3 regions of the Glaciecola sp. SC05 genome follow, and region 1 is predicted to be linked to each of the others. Evidence: predicted binding sites of a transcription regulator. Region 1 holds the regulator's gene; each other region holds the start of a gene.

Region 1 (6,205 bases):
CATTTGTTAAAGTCAGCAAACTGCAAAGCATAATCAGGTATACGACGAGGCATGCCGGCTAGCCCTACAAAATGCATAGGGAAGAACAATAAGTTAACTGAAACTAATGAACACCAGAAGTGTGCTTTTGCTAATGGAATGTCGAACATACGACCAGTCCACTTCGGTAGCCAGAAATACACGGCAGCCATGATCGAGAAGATAGCACCAGTCACCAGTACATAGTGGAAATGAGCTACCACAAAATACGTGTCATGATATTGGAAATCTACTGGCACAATGGCGAGCATTAATCCTGACAGGCCACCAATGGTGAATAGAACGATAAATGCGATAGCAAAAAGCATTGGGACTTCGAAAGAAATACTGCCTCTCCACATCGTCGCTACCCAGTTAAATACCTTCACACCCGTCGGTACGGCAATGATCATCGTCGCTATCATAAAGAACATCTCAGCGACCACCGGCATACCCGTAGTAAACATATGGTGAGCCCATACAATAAACGATAATAATGCAATCGACGCTGTCGCGTAGACCATAGAAGCGTAGCCAAACAGCCTTTTACGAGAGAACGTTGGGACAATTTCAGAGATGATACCAAAGGCCGGCAAAATCATGATGTAAACTTCAGGATGACCGAAGAACCAGAATATGTGCTGAAACAGCACTGGATCACCACCGCCGGCAGCGTCGAAGAAGCTGGTGCCAAAGTACTTATCGGTAAGCACCATGGTTACCACACCCGCAAGCACTGGCATGACTGCTATCAACAAGAAGGCAGTAATTAACCAAGTCCACACGAACAACGGCATCTTCATGTAAGTCATACCAGGCGCACGCATATTGAATATGGTTACAACAACGTTGATCGCGCCCATGATTGAACTGATCCCCATAATATGCACAGAGAATACAAATAGCGCCGTACTGTCTCCGCTATACGTTGTTGATAATGGCGCGTAGAACGTCCAACCAAAGGCTGGTCCGCCACCTTCAACAAACAATGAACCCAACAAAATAGCGAAAGCAAACGGTAAAATCCAGAAGCTCCAGTTATTCATGCGTGGCAATGCCATATCTGGCGCCCCAATCATCATGGGGATCAACCAGTTCGCAAGTCCTGTAAAGGCCGGCATAACTGCACCAAAAACCATTATCAGTCCATGCACGGTGGTCATCTGATTAAAGAAATTAGGTTCAACGATTTGTAAACCCGGCTGGAATAATTCAGCACGAATGACCATAGCCATTGCGCCGCCTACCAAGAACATAATAAACGCAAACCACAGATACAAAGTACCTATATCTTTATGGTTTGTGGTGAGCACCCATCTCATCAGCCCTTTCGGGATGTGGTGATGATGATCGTCATGACCATCATGTGAATCGGCGCCGTGTGCAGTATCTGTTACCGTCGACATCTAATTATCTCCTAGTTGCCATTCATAATGGCGTTAACATCTTTTGCTTGTACCATATCGCCAGTGTTGTTACCCCAAGCATTACGTTGGTATGTAACGACCGCAGCAATCTCTGACATGGTGAGCTGTTTCGCGAATGACTGCATGGCAGTGCCAGCTTTACCGTACACAATGATATCGATGTGTGCAGGCTTGTCATTTAATGCAATTGAAGAACCTTTAATTGCTGGGAATACGCCAGCTAGGCCTTCGCCGTTAGGCATATGACATGCAGCGCAAACCGCTTCATGTACTCTTTTGCCATCAGCCATTAGTTCTTCCATTGACATATTCATCGCCAACAAACGTTGCTCTTCTTCTTTTGCTCTTAAAGCAATCGCTTCTTGCTCGTCAATCCAGGCAGCGTAGTCAACTGGATCTTTTGCAATAACTACGATGGGCATGAAGCCATGATCCTTTCCGCATAGCTCTGCACATTGGCCGCGGTAAACCCCTGGCACGTTTACATTAGTCCATGCCTCGTTTATAAATCCAGGGTTTGCATCTTTTTTCACTGCAAAGTCTGGCACCCACCATGAATGTATAACGTCATCAGAAGTAATTAAAAAGCGTACTTTTTTTCCGGTAGGAATAACCAAAGGGCGATCAACCTCTAGTAGGTAGTTCTCACCTTTTGTAAATTTGTTGCGGATTTGCTCTTGTTGGGTTGCCATGGTGGAAAAGAATTCCACATCATTATCCATATACTTATAGTGCCATTTCCACTGGGAACCTGTCACCAGCACGGTAATGTCAGCTTTAGATGCATCTTCCATCTCAATCAAAGTATTGGCAGCAGGCACAGCCATTGCAATCAGTATCAAAAACGGCACTACCGTCCAAGCAATCTCAACTTTTACGTTGTCATGGAAATGTGCAGGTTTAGCACCTTTCGATTTACGGTGCTTTACCATTGAGTAAAACATTACACCAAATACGATGACCGCAATCGCGATACAGATGTAAAACATCATCATATGCAGGCCATAAACTTCTTGGCTGATATCTGTCACGCCAGGGCGAAGGTTAAGATCGGATCTCTCTGATGCACTAGTGGCTAGTACCATCATGGGCGCACTCATCAATAGAGCACTTAAAGTAATTTGCAGCGACTTCACACTTGACTCCCAAAATTGAGGTTGACGTATTCTTAATACGAGTTCTGTTTTGCCAGTTATTTTTCTAGACAAAATCAGAAATTCTACGTCCGATGTTATTAGAATGTGAATAACTCGCTAATGATTAATCAATCCGAAGGATACGTCTAGTACTTTTTGGAGAAAAACCATACAAACAGTTCGTATTTACTAATAGTTAGCTTATTTTTTAATCAAATGGAAGTTTTGAGCGTAAATAATCACCAATTTGCCGTGAATATTGTTGTACGTAACTTGCAAGCAAGCTTTTGTAAAAACATAGAAAAGGCAGCAGATTTTTCTGCGAATTTCAGGTGGTTTATGGCTTAAATTTGTATCATTTTAGGAGAAAAAAGGGCAGTTTCCTGAGAAGAAACTGCCCTTTTTTTTGCGGTCTTAATTTAAATTTACGTTATCTCTAATAACGCCTACTGCAAGCCCTTCTATCTCGAAATATTGTGTCCGCAGATCGACTTCTATTGGTGAGAAATCGTCATTTTCAGCATGCAATATCACCAGCGGCCCTTTCTTCTCGAAGCGTTTTACGGTGACGTCATCATCTATTCTAGCAACCACAATTTGGCCGTTTCTGACATTATTAGTTTTGTGCACAGCTAATAGATCGCCATCCATTATCCCAATTTTCATCATACTCATACCGTTAACTCTTAACAGAAAGTCAGCACCAGGGTGAAACATTGCTGGGTCAACTTTATAGTGCGAGTCGATGTGTTCCTGAGCAAGGATAGGTTGACCTGCTGCCACCCGACCAATGAGGGGAATACCTTGCTCAATTTCGTCTTCTAGTGGACAGTTGAGCTTTATCCCACGAGACGTTCCCGGTAGGATTTCGATCACATTCTTCTTCGCCAATGCCTTGAGATGTTCTTCAGCGGCGTTTGCAGATTTGAAACCGAGCTCTCTCGCAATTTCTGCACGAGTAGGCGGCATACCAGTATCAATCATGGTTGTTTTTATGAGTTTGAGTACTTCTTCTTGCCTAGGAGTTAGTGGACGCATAACCAGCCTGTTTTTCTATACAGTTAGTTGGAGTATATCCTTTAATTGGCAAAGCGCAATACTCTTAATTTAATAATTGCTTTTTAAAGCTAGGCATAAGTACCTGAAAGCATGTTAATATTTAAGCCTTACTTTGATTCGGAGTGCGCATGTCACAGATTGGTTCTGCTTTTCGTTGGTTAGCATCTAAAGCCATAGGCTGGTTAGTTTCAGTAAAAAGCGTGCCTGCGGATATTGAAAAAGAGTTAGGTATCGATAAAACGAAACCTATTGTGTATTTATTGCAAACCGAATCCTTTACCGATCAGTTAGCTCTGGCCAAGTCGGCCCGAGCCCTAGATTTGCCCAATCCATTTGAAAATATAGAGATCGCTGGCGCTGAGCGCAAACGACGTTACTTCCTAACACGCCCTCAAAACTTATTAACCCGCAGGGTTAAAAAAACCAGCATTGAAGATGTTTTTACAGAATACTTTCACTTACACAGAGAGCACCTCGACATTGATTTACAGGTGATCCCCGTGTTTATCTCTTGGGGACGCTCTGCTGGTAAAGAAAAAAGCGGCTTTGCACAGCTATTTGCCATCAAAGCATCTCCAAACTGGCTCCGAAAGCTTTTTATTGTGCTGTTTTTTGGGCGAGACAACTTCGTTAGCTACTCAGCTCCGGTGTCTACGCGACAAATGTCTGAACTGCATGGCAGCGACAAACAGATAGCGCAAAAACTAGTGCGCGTGGCGCGGACGCATTTTCAGCGTAAGCGACAAACCCTCAGTGGCCCTACCTTGCTCGAGCGACAAACCTTATATAACTCAATTTTAGGCGCTACTTCAGTCAAACTTGCAATAGACGAACACGCGAGACAAAAATCTATCAGCCCAGAAGCTTGTCGTCATGAGGCACTGAAATATATCGACGAAGTGGCCGCCGACTATCGAGAGGGCCTCATTCGTATTGGCGACAGACTACTCAGACGAATTTGGAATAAAATTTATGATGGTATTGATGTCAGTCATGCAGAGCGCGTCAGAGAGTTAGCAAAAAACGGGCATGAGATAATTTACGTGCCCTGTCATAGAAGTCACATGGATTATTTATTGCTTACCTACGTGATTTATAACGAGGGCTTGGTGACGCCGCACATTGCGGCCGGCATTAACCTTAATTTTTGGCCTGTAGGCGGAATTTTCAGGCGCTGCGGGGCTTTCTTTTTAAGGCGGAGTTTTGCAGGCAATAAACTCTACACCGCGGTATTTAGAGAGTATCTCGAGCTACTCTTTAACAAAGGCTATTCGGTGAAGTACTTCCCAGAAGGTGGCCGCAGCCGAACAGGGAGACTACTTCCGCCAAAAACCGGAATGCTTGCGATGACTTTGCAAGCTATGACCAAGGGTATCAAACGTCCAGTCTCGATTGTGCCGGTTTACATTGGCTATGAGCACGTGATGGAAGTAAAAAGCTATATGAAAGAGCTAAAGGGAAAGTCAAAAAAGAAAGAGTCCCCTACTCAAGTATTTTCGGCTATTCGTAAGCTTAAAAACTATGGACATGGTTTTGTTAATTTCGGTGAGCCAATTCAGCTTAGCAACTTTTTAGATGAGTCGGTTAGCGACTGGCGTGAACAAAAAGCCCTTGATGACAAAAAGCCAAAGTGGTTGACCCCCGTCGTAAATTCGCTGGCTGATAAAATCATGACGAGAATTAATCGCGCAGCAGCACTTAATGGCTCAGCGATGGTGGCGTTATGCTTACTGTCTTCTAAAACACAGATTGTAAGTAAAAAAGCATTAGTCGAATCCATTAATGACTACTTACAACTTTTTACCCAGGTCAAGTTCAGTCAAGACTCGACCTTACCAGACGAACCTGCTGATGCATTGGTAGATCGCACGCTAGCCTTAAATCGCTTTGAACAAAGCCAAGATACCTATGGATCGATGGTGTCACCAAAAGATGATAATGGTCTGCTATTAACTTTTTATCGCAACAATATTCTGCATATGTTCGCGATTCCAGGCCTTGTTATGACCGCGGTGTTTGCGCATAAACAGCTTGAAAAAAGCGAATTGATAAGCCTCGTGCAGACCCTTTATCCACTGCTAAAACGCGAGTTCTTTTTGCATCACAGCAATGAACAAGCAATCGAGTATGTGGAGCATTTAGTCGACTATATGGCATCTGTTGGTTTACTCAAACAGCAAGGTGACTACTTATCACCACCAGTTGCTACGGCTGAAAAGTTCCATTCAGCTTGGCTGCTCAGTCGCACAATGCAAGAGACGCTGCAGCGTTATGCGACCGTTTTGCATGTCTTAGAAACCGAGAAAATCATTGGCCGTTCACAACTCGAAAAACAAAGTCAAACCATCGCCGAGCGATTGTCTGCACTGTTTGGCATGCACTCACCAGAGTTTTATGACAAAAATGTGCTAGGAAGTTTCGTGATGGCGCTCAGAGAGAATAAACATTTAAGTAACCGAGAAGACGGTAACCTCGCGTTTTCTGAGAGCAGTTTGGCATTAAAACGGGCGATTATACCGCTGGTGTGGCCTGAAATTATTCAACATTTAGAGCAAATACACACAT
Region 2 (6,205 bases), on a different contig from region 1:
GCCTCAAGTGCAATTAGTAATACGCCATTTATTCGACAATACGAACAATACCTGAGCGACGGACGAGTAGCGGCTATATCCGCTTTACAAGACGACCGCGTTAAACTCATACATGGCACAAAAGATACAACGGTAAATCGCACTGCCGCTGATTTATTGGCGGCGCAATACAAACTTTGGTTACCCGAAGCCCAAATAGATTATGTTGACAGCCAAGCGTTTGCTCATCATATGCCGACCTTGGACGCCGGAAACCCGTGTGACATTTCTGAACCACCGTTTATCGGCAACTGCGGGTATGATGGCGCAGGCGAAATTCTGTCTTTTATTTATAAGGATTTAAATCTGCCAGAAACCAAAGAAGCGTTGCCTGTGCAAACAATTGACATTGGAGATATGGTAAATTTACGAGGCACATCCATTAATGAAAACGCGCTCATTTACGTGCCACAATCGTGCGAGAGCGGCGATACTTGTTCACTTCATATTAGTTTTCATGGCTGTAATCAAAATATTGACGATGTTGGCAAAGCCTACGCAGAGCAAGCGGGCTACAATCGCTGGGCAGACGTAAACAACATAGTGGTGCTCTATCCGCAGGTAAAAAAATCCATGTTTATGCCTTTAAACCCGCAGGGTTGCTGGGACTGGTGGGGGTATACAGATGAAAATTATGCCAACAAACAAGGCCCGCAAATCAAGGCGATTTATCAGGTCATGCAAGCGTTAGGAAAAGGAAACAAACAATGAGCACAGCAAAAAACGTACTGATCACCGGCGGCGCCAGCGGCATCGGCTTTGGCATAGCAGAGCACCTAGCCGCTGCAGGCAATCACATTATTATTGCAGATATCAATATTGACGCGGCGCAAAAGGCAGCTGCCAAGCTAAATGTTAAGCGCAGCAGCGCAGCGCAAGCAATTAAACTGGATGTCTCTGACGCAAACGACATCGCTAGCATACCAGAGAGACTGAAAGATACCCCAGTAGATGTACTGGTAAATAATGCTGGTATACAGCATGTAGCTAAGCTTGAAGACTTTCCAGCGGATAAGTGGCAACTGTTAATCAATGTTATGTTAGTCGGGCCTGCCATGCTTACGCGTGCTCTGCTCCCGCACATGCGAGCTCAAAATTTTGGACGCATTATTAACGTTGGCAGCATACATTCGGTAATTGCATCGCCATATAAATCCGCCTATGTTGCTGCAAAACATGGTCTATTAGGCTTTGCTAAAACCTTAGCGCTAGAGACCGGTGACGTAAACGTGACCATTAATACCCTTTGTCCTGCCTATGTAAAAACTCCTTTGGTAGAACAACAAATTGCTGCTCAGGCAATTGAAAACAACATGAGCGAAGAAGATGTGGTAAATAAAATTATGCTCGAGCCTATGCCTAAAAAAGCCTTTATTGGCATTGATGAACTGGCAGAAACAGCCGCATTTTTGATGGGTAGTGCAGCTAAAAACATTACCGGGCAAACCATTATTTTAGATGGCGGTTGGACGGCGCGATAAGCCTCCAGCGGATATTTGCTCTCATCAGACATAGCAAAGCATTCTAAAACAGCTGACTTATGCGAGTATTTAAGCGCAAAAGTCAGTTTTTTTCTTGCAACCTGCGCGTCCTCGTATAATCTGTTGATAAGCCGAAGTTTTACGGAAAATATCTATGCGCTACGCTACGGTAGGGTTAATTGGCAAACCGAGCCATGAAGCCACTCATACCAGCCTCAACATTCTGATTGCTGAATTAACAAAGCGTGATTGCAAAGTATTGCTTGAGACCCGTATTGCAGGCAGTATTACTGAGCACACACATGCTGCCAGCTTAACGGAAATAGGCGAGCAAGCAGACTTGGCCATCGTAGTTGGTGGCGACGGCAACATGCTGGGCGCCGCTAGGGTACTCGCTGAATACGATGTCGACGTCGTTGGCGTAAACCGGGGTAACTTAGGCTTTCTAACCGACATTAACCCAGAAGATATTGTCGCGCAGCTTGAAAATATTTTTGCCAATAAGGTCTATCGTGAAAAACGTTTTATTTTAGAAGCACAAGTTTTTAGAGGCGACAAACTTTACGAAGCTCACAGCGCTATAAATGAAGTCGTCCTTCATCACAGTAAAGTCGCACACATGATGGAGTTTGAACTGTATGTTGGCAGTGACTTTGTATTTAGCCAACGCTCAGATGGTTTAATAATTGCTACACCTACAGGCTCTACCGCATATTCACTGTCGGGCGGCGGGCCAATTTTAGTGCCGCATTTAGATGCTTTAACACTTGTGCCGATGTTTCCACATACGCTTAGCAGTAGGCCCATCGTGGTTGATGCAAACAGCGAAATTACGCTAAAAATATCCAGTAATAATGTCGACAGCGTACAAATTAGCTGCGACAGTCATGTGGTCATTGCGGTTGAGCCTGGTGACTATGTAAAAATACGCAAGAACAAAAAACACCTCACGTTAGTCCATCCACCAGACTACAATTATTTTAATGTGTTAAGAACCAAGCTCAACTGGGGCAGCAAGCTATATTAAGCCTTTAGGTTTACGCGCCAAACGATACTCGCTTATTATTTAAAACTAGTCCAAAAGACAGTCTTTACACTGTATAAAATACTGTATATATTATCAGTATTACACATTGGAGTATTTTTATGCTTGTCCATATCGATATCAAAAATTTTACCGTGGTAAAACATGTAGAACTTAGTTTGCAAAATGGTCTGACGGCCATCACCGGTGAAACCGGCGCAGGTAAGTCGATTGCGCTCGATGCGCTCGGCTTGTGCTTAGGTCAACGGGCAGACACCAACATTGTTAGGCAAGGTTCTCAGCGAGCTGAAATTGTCGCTCATTTTGATGTGAATAAACTAGAGAAAGTAAAAGCATGGCTAAACGAAGAGATGCTCAGCCAAGAAGATAATCCAGATGAGTGCTTCATTCGTCGAGTAGTCAGTAAAGAGGGGCGCTCAAAGGCATTCATCAATGGCGTTGCGGTCACGCTCTCGCAAGTCAAAGCACTAGGATCCAAACTGATCCACATCCATGGACAAAATGACCACCATCAATTTTTAAAGGCCGATAATCAACTTGCTCTGCTGGATGGCTATGCGCAACACCAAAGTTTATTAGCACAAACTAAATCTGCATATGCACATTACTCTGAGCAATCAAAAACACTTAAAGCCCTGCAAACTGCTCAACAGCAGCGTCTCGACAGAGTCAACCTGCTGCAATATCAAGTGGACGAGCTTAACGCATTTGCAATGGTTGAGGGTGAATTTGAGCAGTTAGAAATTGATTTCAAAAAACTCAACTCAATACAAGAGCTTATTCAAGTAGCTGAAAAATCGTGTTACGTGTTGAAAGATGACGACGACAGCAATGCCTTGTCTTTATTGAATACTGCGCTAAAGGGTATTCAAGATAATCTCGATACAGATCCAGAGCTAAACGCTAGCTATGAGTTATTGCAAAGTGCAGTCATACAGGTGCAAGAAGCCTATACTGAACTATCACATTATCAAAGTGGTCTTGAAACAGACCCAGAGCAACTTCAGGCTATTGAAGAACGCTATGCAACTGCCTTAGAACTCTCTCGTAAACACGGCACCTCGCCTGAAAAGCTGCATCAGGTCCATAGCGAGCTAGCCAATGAATTTACCCAATTGCAAAACGATGAAGCATCCTTATCCCTGCTCGAGCAAAGTTGCGCCGACTCTTTAGCTGGCTACCGTAAAAAAGCCTATGCGCTGTTTGAATCTCGACAAACTGCAGCTGAAAAACTCTCAAAAGAAATTGCACAAAGCATTCAGCAAATGAATCTGCCACACGCCGTGGTTAATACCCAGATCTTACATAACGACAAAGACAAGCCTCATGGATTAGGCAATGATGAAATACAAATCCTCGTTTCAGTGAATCCGGGGCAAGCTCCCGATGTGATGGAAAGAGTGGTATCAGGCGGAGAGCTTGCGCGCATCGGCTTGGCTATTCAAGTTATTCGCTCTCGCGACTACAGCATTCCAACCATGGTATTTGATGAGGTTGATACGGGTATTAGTGGCCAAACCGCCTCAATTGTCGGCAAACTACTGAATAAACTTGGCGCTCAGTCACAAGTAATATGCGTGACACATTTGCCTCAGGTTGCAGCTCAGGGTCATCACCAACTATTTGTGACTAAACTCACAGATGGAATAACTACCGAAACCAAAGTTTTGCGTCTGACTAAAGAAGAGCGAGTCAATGAAATTGCAAGGTTACTGGCGGGTGATGAATTGACCGATACAGCGATTGCCAACGCAAAAGACCTATTGAAGCTTTAATGATCGTGAAACAAATCCTTTTAAAGGCAAATTTCCGGCTAATGACAGTCGAGATAGGCAAATACAGCGGGGATGAACCAAATAGGGATTGATCGGTCTCAAGCAAGTGAGGTAGTATCCCTAGCGAATTTTTTATATGGAAGTCTTATGAAGTTTATCATCGTCATTTTGTTATCGTTTACGTTTTTATCTGGCTGCAGTGACTGGATTTATCGTATTGATGTGCCTCAAGGTAATTTTCTTGACCAAAAAGACGTAAACAAGCTGCGCGTTGAAATGACAAAAGAACAAGTCATATTTGTACTAGGTAATCCAGTGGTTGGAGATAGCTTCAATGACAATGTTTGGTATTATTATTACGAAATGAAGCGCGGTATGGCTAAGCGTGGCGAAGATGTTAAAAAGCGCCTCATCTTGACATTTGAAGACAATAAATTACTTGATTTTAAAGGTGACTTCACCAAGCCCGAAGAGTTTGACCAACCCCTAGCGTAAAGCAAGGTATCTGTTCATTAGTTACGATATAAAGTCTTGATAAGGTGAAAGCCAAAACTCGTTTTAATTGGCCCGTGCACTACTAACACTTCTTTTTTGAACACGACATCATCAAAAGCTTTGACCATTTGCCCAGGCCGAAACTCGCCTAAGTCTCCACCCTTTTTCCCTGACGGGCACTGCGAATAGCGCTTTGCCAAATCCCCAAAATGCTTTCCCTTTTTTAATTGCACCAATAGGTCTTGGGCTTCTTTTTCGGTCTTTACCAGTATGTGTAAGGCACATGCTTTGGCCATAAGAATACCTTAAGTTTATTGGTCTTTTTTGATTTGCTGCAGCAGCTCGGTTGCTTCCGCCACCTGTTCGTCAGAGCCTCTCTGCTTTACTTCTTCGAGCACTTCTGTCGCGGCTTCATGATCGCCCATATCCATATAAACTTGAGCAAGATCTAAGTTACTGGCTTGTTCTGAAATGAGCTCATCGTTGCTTATTTGCGCTGAGCCTGGGTCATCAATACTTTCTTCTTTTGGTATTCTGCCTAAAGACTTATCTAAATCTAGAGCGATATCTTCGTCTGCCAGTGGTGTTAAGGCTTCGCTTTCAGAAAGTAAATCATCAACATTCACAAAATCTTCTACCGATTCATCCGCACTTTCGTCATCTTGCATCAAACTATCTAAATCGAGGCCAGCATTTTTTAACTCATCATCAACAAGATTATTCTCTGAGGCGTTCTCAAAAGCCTTTAAGTCATCAGATAAGTCGAGGTTTTCGGCGTCGATTTCTGATAGGAGCTCTTCAAAATCAGAGCCCTCAATGTCGGCCAATACGTTCAGCTCATTATCTAATCCGTCTTCTGTCGTAATGCTTTGGATATCATCTTTTAAATCGTCGTCACCAAGCCAGTCGTCTAAGCCTGGGAGATCAGCAAGCACATCTTCATCCTCGTCAATCTCATCATTACTTATTTTTTGCTTATCTTCTGCGGCAATATTTTGCGCATCGTCTTGCACCGGCTTTTCCAGGTCATCTGACAAGCTCTCTTGAGGATTCAAGCTCTCTTTAGTCGGCGATTCGTCGCCCATACTGCTGAGCGAAGGTATATCATCAAGCAATGCGTCACTATCCGCAATCTGCTTGCTTGTTTCTTCGTTGTTCTGCTCATCTAAGCCTAGATCGGGACCCTTCGTATATTCTTCAAGCAGAGCATCTAAATCGTCATCACTTACGTCTTCTTCCAATTCAGCAAGTAGTTCATTTGCTAAATCATTGCTAAGGTCATCGGGTTCATCATCTACATTGAGATCAATCGCATCATCATTTACGGGTTCTGGAGGGCTTGGGTCTTGGGTAAATTGCTCGAGTAAATC
Region 3 (6,205 bases), on a different contig from region 1:
TGCGCCGCGTCCGCCGAACAGCAGGCGATTATCGGGTAGTACACGATAGTAATATTTCAGAGCGCGAGTATCCATTACCATCAACCCAGCTTTCATAGAGATGCGCATCAGCTGCTCTTGATTGAGTGGCTCAGTCACGATAATGCTCGAGACCACCGGAAAAGTCCGGTCTGTGAGGACCGGGTGCAGACGTCGCTGACCATAAGCATTGGTCGCGACAATCAAGGTCTTCGCTTCAATGCTGCCCAATTCGGTGCGCACAATATGTTTGCTCTGTTTACGCTCGCAACTTATTACAGGGCTTGCGCCGAAGATGCTAGCACCCGCTTGCTCAACGCGTTTTGCCAATCCCTGACAAAATAACCATGGGTTAATCCCAATCGCATTTGGGTAATAAATTCCGCCATAAGCTGGCGTACCCGACAGGTATTCAGCCGCAATGTCTGCTTTTGTAAGCGCTATTATTGAATCGCCATAGTCATCCGATAAGGCCCTAGCCTGATCATGCAGTGATGAGACTAAACTGGGTTTGTGTGCTAGCTTTAAATAGCCACCGGCTGTGTCATCACATTCAATGCCATCGGCAATAAAGCCTTTCACCGTTGCTATCGATCTAAGATATTCAGCGTAGATATTTTGGCTAGTTTTTTTGTTCCAGCGTTTTGTCATTTGCTGCACGCTAAGCCTGCCAGTACCCGGTAACACAAAACCGCCATTGCGACCGCTACAGCCCCAGCCGGGTTGATTCGCTTCTACTACTGTGCACGATACATTGTATTTTTGACTCAGTTCCAAGGCGCACGACAATCCCGTATAACCGGCTCCAATGATCACTACGTCGCTTTGCTCGTGCCCTTGCAATTGGCGGTAATTCAACGGGCTACGTTTATTTGATGCATCAGACGCCCAATAGCTATTTGGAAGCGTTTGATCTGCAGGAGGAATAGGGTCTTTTATAGGGTCGTACATTAGGCCTGAGTTGACTCAAAGTGGATGATCATTTCGGCAGCCACGCAATAACAAATATTTTCACACACGGGGCATTCATAGCCATCTTCGATAGTATGGATTTGCCATTTATTCGGGTGTTTTTTGACTAATTCGCCGCCGCTCGCGGTAAAATATTCAAACGCTGAGTTCTGTGGGCTTTGCATCCAAATATGCGCGACACCCGCCAAGGCATTTTGCTGTTTGGCGCTCTCAATAGATTTTTGCAACAAACTTGAGCCCACACCTTTGCCGCGCATCGCGCTGTCTACCGTGTTGCACTTAAAGTAACACACTTGATCTTGTGGGTGACCCCACTGCTCTGGCGTACACCACTGATCGTGAGACCAATTTTGGCTTGCAATCGTGAGTCTAAAACCCACTAAATAACCATCGGGCGTTTGCTTGCTTGCCGAGCGTTTTGCTGGTGCTACCTCAGAATCTTGCTCAATCTCTTTATTTGATAGTGCTTCAGGCTCAGTTAGCACCGCAACCCAACTGGCATTTACATTGTTTGACCAACTGCGCTGATAGAGATCTTCCATTTGAGTCATATCGAGATAATTGTCGCCATGCACTTCATTGCCTAAGGCAATAATGGCATCAAAATGATGCGGGGCTAATTGAACGTATTTTAGGGTCATAGGGCGGTCATGCGGAATAAGAGATTCCAAAGAGTGGCAGTGAATAAAATCATAAACACATTCGAGAGGCGAGTAAAGCCATCTGACTCTTAGGATAATACAAGCTGAGAATAATAGAAGGCGACCAAGAGTGACAACTAGTTTCGTTTAATTTGTTTCCATGTGCCGCCATATTGATAAGCAGCACGTGATTTCGCCTTTGATTGACAGTCACTACAGTAAAACAACCATGGTTCTTGCTGCGCTAAACGTACCCGATATAAAATAGAGCTCGCTGTTGAGCAAGCGTCACAGCTTTTTTGCTCTCGCTCTCTGCTTATCTTTCCCATTGTTTAACAACACTGTCTGGTATAAAGAACGCCTGCAAGTTACTTGGGCTTAGCGACGTAAGTCTTCATCAAACATGTCGGGGTCTAATACCAATCCAGCTTCATCGGGGTTAGGGCTGGCAACGATAAACAAATCGTCACTTTGCAACCCTGGGGTCCAGCGCGCTAACCAATCGCTCAACGAAATTGCCTGCGCTTTGCAATCTGCCCATTCCCCGGTTGCCCAGTATTCAGCCAGCCCTTGCTCAGGCCATACGGGCACGCAATCTTCATCTTCGGTATTGAGCATCACGCTGCCATGTTCGTCAGTTAATATCCATAGCTGTTGATTTGCTTTGGCCTGCTCGAGTAAATAGGAGTAGCGCTTATCTGCTGGCATTTGCATGAGCTGCTGCAATTTTTGTTGCGTTTCTAATGACAAAATTTATCCCTCTTTATCGGAGTCTGCTAGCACATTCTGCTGCATAGAATCGCAGGGCATATCGCAGTTAGGCTTACCCACCACTTTTGCCGGCACACCCACAACCGTCATGCACGGCGGCACATTGCTCAGCACCACGCTCCCCGCACCTACTTTCGAACCTCTACCCACTTCAATATTGCCAAGGATTTTAGCCCCCGAGCCAATCATCACACCCTCGCGAATTTTGGGGTGGCGGTCTCCCGACTCGCTACCGGTTCCGCCAAGCGTTACTTCTTGCAGTATCGAAACATTGTCCTCGACCACCGCGGTTTCACCAATAACAATACCCGTAGCATGGTCAAACATAACGCCTTTGCCGATTGTTGCAGCTGGGTGAATATCCACCGAAAACACTTCGGAATTACGACTTTGCATAAACAGCGCGAGTTCTCTGCGGCCGTTTTGCCACATATGGTGTGCCAGACGATGTACTTGTAGCGCTTGAAAGCCTTTGAAATGAATCAAAACCGGTAAGTAAGAAGACACCGCTGGGTCGCGCTGAACGATAGCCTGGGCATCAGCGACTGCAGCATCTACGATACTGGGGTTGAGCATGTAGGCCTCATCAAACATTTCACGAACAGCAATGGCTGGCATCACGTCATCGCTCACTTTGTTCGATAAAATAAAACTCAATGAGGTTTCAAAATTATGGTGATTTAATACACAAGCATGCAAATAGCTAGATAGCATCGGCTCTTTTTCAGCGACTAACTTTGCTTCATGTTTCAGAGCTAACCAAAAGGCTTCGCTGTCGATAATGGTATATGGCAAGTTATTGTCCTGCGGTTTTTGTGATCACAAAGGTAAGCGGATTTTTAGCGCTCAACTTACTGCCTGAAATAGTCACACTGTCGCTACGAATAGCGTTTTGCACTTCTTGATTGACTTTATACATGAATACTATGCGCGCTATCACAACCACCGCAGCAATCGGGATAAGTACATTGCCGAGGGCTTCATAAGCAACAAGCGCAGGTACAAAAGTAATCGCCATAAGTGCCAGGAGCACCACTAACAGCACATACATCGAATATGGGCGGAATATCACTACGACCTTTTCGTTAGTTTCTGTGCGTTGATAGAATAAATCCATTGCTGACCTATAACATTTATTAATTATGCAGATTGATGGCTATGCGCCAATGTGAACGTAAATAAAAACTGTATAAATAACCAGCCTTATGATAAAAACTTCGTTCAGTTTGTTACACTATGCGGATAATACATAATTTAACAAGCTAGCGCCTTAGCAAAGCGGCGCGTATTTGCAGATTTTTACTCAAAATATTACCCAAAGGTTTACTTAATGGATGTATCTCGACTACTGGACGAGCTAAACGATAAGCAACGCGAAGCGGTAGCTGCCCCTAATGCTAACATGCTGGTGCTTGCTGGCGCAGGCAGCGGGAAAACCCGCGTATTAGTCCACCGCATAGTATGGATGATGGAAGTCGAAGCCATTACGCCGTTTAGTATTTTGGCCGTAACCTTTACCAATAAAGCTGCCCGAGAAATGCGTGGACGTGTGGAGCATTTAGTCAAAGCGCCGATGAACGCCATGTGGATAGGTACCTTCCACGGTTTGGCTCATCGCCTGCTTCGCCTGCATTACGAAGAAGCAAGACTGCCGCAAAATTTTAGTATTTTAGATTCAGACGATCAATATCGCCTAATAAAGCGCTTGCTAAAAGCCATGAATTTAGACGAAAAACATTGGCCAGCAAAGCAAATCCAGTGGTTTATTAACGGCAACAAAGACGAAGGGCTGCGCGCTGCGCACGTTGAAACTCATAACGACCCGACTCAGCAAAAGATGAAGGATATCTGCGTCGCCTATGAGCAAACCTGCAAGCGTTCAGGTTTGGTGGATTTTGCCGAGCTTTTATTATTAGCCTATGAGATTTTACGCGACAATGAGCCTTTACGACGCCACTATCAAAATCGTTTTAGAGCGGTATTGGTCGACGAGTTTCAAGACACCAACAATATTCAATACGCTTGGCTAAAACTCTTGAAAGGCCCTGAAAACAGCATGATGATTGTAGGCGATGATGATCAGTCGATATACGGCTGGCGCGGCGCCAATGTAGAAAATATCTCACATTTTCTGAAAGACTTTCCATCCAGTATTACTATCCGCTTAGAGCAAAACTACCGCTCTACCAGCAACATTCTTAAAGCGGCAAACGCGGTGATTGCTAACAATCAGGGGCGCTTAGGCAAAGACCTATGGACCGAAGGTTCAGAAGGTAAAAAAATTGCCCTGTATTCAGGTTTTAACGAAATGGATGAAGCCCGCTTTATCGTTTCGCGTATCAAACAATTTTTTGACGATGGTGCGGCCCTAAAAGACTGCGCGATCTTGTATCGCAATAACGCCCAATCGCGGGTGCTTGAAGAGGCCTTGCTACATGAAGGCTTAGCTTATCGTATTTATGGTGGTTTACGATTTTTCGAACGCCAAGAAATTAAAGATTCTCTTGCCTACATGCGCTTGGTGAACAACGCTATTGACGATGCCGCCTTTGAGCGGGTCGTAAACACACCCACTCGCGGCATGGGAGAAAAGTCCTTGAGCAATATTCGCAGCTACGCCAGAGAGCATAATCTTGCTATGTGGGATGCAAGTCAGGCCATGCTGTCGGCCAAGCTTTTATCAGGAAGAGCCGCCAATTCCCTGCAGAGCTTTATCGACATGATTAAAGGCCTTGCTGAACAAGTCGCGCCCTTAGAGCTTGAGAAAAAAGCCGATGCGATTATCAAAGGCTCTGGTTTGTATGCGATGTATCAAGCCGAAAAAGGCGAAAAGGCCCAAGCTAGGGTTGAAAACTTGCAAGAGTTAGTGACCGCATGTAAACAGTTTGAGCCGCCAGAAGATGCGGAAGAAATGACGCCTATGGCAGCCTTTTTAGCCCATGCCTCACTTGAAGCTGGCGAAGCACAAGCCGATGCTAATCAAGATGCGGTACAAATGATGACCATTCATTCTGCTAAAGGCTTGGAGTTTCCTTTAGTGGTGTTAGCCGGTGTCGAAGAGGGCATGTTCCCAAGCAACATGAGCAACGATGAGCCCGGTAGACTCGAGGAAGAGCGGCGTTTAGCATACGTGGGCATGACCCGCGCCATGCAGCAGTTGGTCATTACCTATGCCGAAACTCGTCGGGTTTACGGACAGGACAAATACCACACCGCATCTCGCTTTATTCGCGAAATCCCCAGCGAATACATAGAAGAAATCCGTTTGCGCTCGCAGGTGAGTCAGCCTGTGCACAATCGCTTTAGCGCCGCGACCTCCCACGAAGCTTTTGTCGACAGCGGTTTTACTCTAGGGCAACGTGTTTTACATAAGAAATTTGGCGAGGGTACCGTGCTCAATTATGAAGGCTCTGGCGATCATGCCCGCGTGCAGGTGAACTTTGATGAATTTGGCAGTAAGTGGTTAGTGCTAGCGTACGCAAAGCTGCAAAAAGTGGGCTAGTATGAAACTTGCGTAATAAAGGCATTTTTTATAATCGAAAGCATAGCGTTGGCAGTATTTAGCTTATCTACTGAGTCTACTGCGTTATCGCAATTGACGTCCTAATCAGTATCTCACAAGAAAGGAATTTAAATGGTTCAGTTCAAACGCTGGATGATAACAATCGTGTCGTTGTTGTGCATTATCGGCATATTGGGGTTTATTAAATACAACCAAGTGATGGCTGGTATTGCTTTTGGCGCGTCTTTTCCTGAGCCAAGCGAAACCGTTCAAACAATCAGCGTCACGCCCTCTGTATGGC

What was found. Region 1 encodes LexA, which represses DNA repair genes until DNA is damaged. Its sites were predicted from a motif close to TACTGTATNNNNATACAGTA; they were not measured.
Region 2: recN (DNA repair protein RecN) is a predicted target of LexA. The motif match lies at 2,627-2,646, and genes of this name have one in related genera.
Region 3: uvrD (DNA helicase II) is a predicted target of LexA. The motif match lies at 3,586-3,605, and genes of this name have one in related genera.

The regions. Positions count from the first base shown of each region.
Region 1 covers NZ_JBGIYY010000008.1:45,839-52,043, reverse strand. Annotated here, with positions in the region: gene ctaD (cytochrome c oxidase subunit I) at 1-1,424, opposite strand, end outside; gene coxB (cytochrome c oxidase subunit II) at 1,436-2,545, opposite strand; gene lexA (transcriptional repressor LexA) at 2,996-3,619, opposite strand; gene plsB (glycerol-3-phosphate 1-O-acyltransferase PlsB) at 3,769-6,205, shown strand, end outside.
Region 2 covers NZ_JBGIYY010000021.1:32,229-38,433, reverse strand. Annotated here, with positions in the region: gene AB9H30_RS16705 (polyhydroxybutyrate depolymerase) at 1-750, shown strand, start outside; gene AB9H30_RS16700 (3-hydroxybutyrate dehydrogenase) at 747-1,520, shown strand; gene nadK (NAD(+) kinase) at 1,675-2,547, shown strand; gene recN (DNA repair protein RecN) at 2,667-4,340, shown strand; gene AB9H30_RS16685 (outer membrane protein assembly factor BamE) at 4,488-4,835, shown strand; gene ppiC (peptidylprolyl isomerase PpiC) at 4,853-5,131, opposite strand; gene AB9H30_RS16675 (FimV/HubP family polar landmark protein) at 5,147-6,205, opposite strand, start outside.
Region 3 covers NZ_JBGIYY010000011.1:157,627-163,831, reverse strand. Annotated here, with positions in the region: gene AB9H30_RS11805 (NAD(P)/FAD-dependent oxidoreductase) at 1-969, opposite strand, end outside; gene AB9H30_RS11800 (GNAT family N-acetyltransferase) at 969-1,631, opposite strand; gene AB9H30_RS11795 (DUF2750 domain-containing protein) at 2,010-2,381, opposite strand; gene cysE (serine O-acetyltransferase) at 2,385-3,197, opposite strand; gene AB9H30_RS11785 (hypothetical protein) at 3,199-3,519, opposite strand; gene uvrD (DNA helicase II) at 3,733-5,904, shown strand; gene AB9H30_RS11775 (efflux RND transporter periplasmic adaptor subunit) at 6,037-6,205, shown strand, end outside.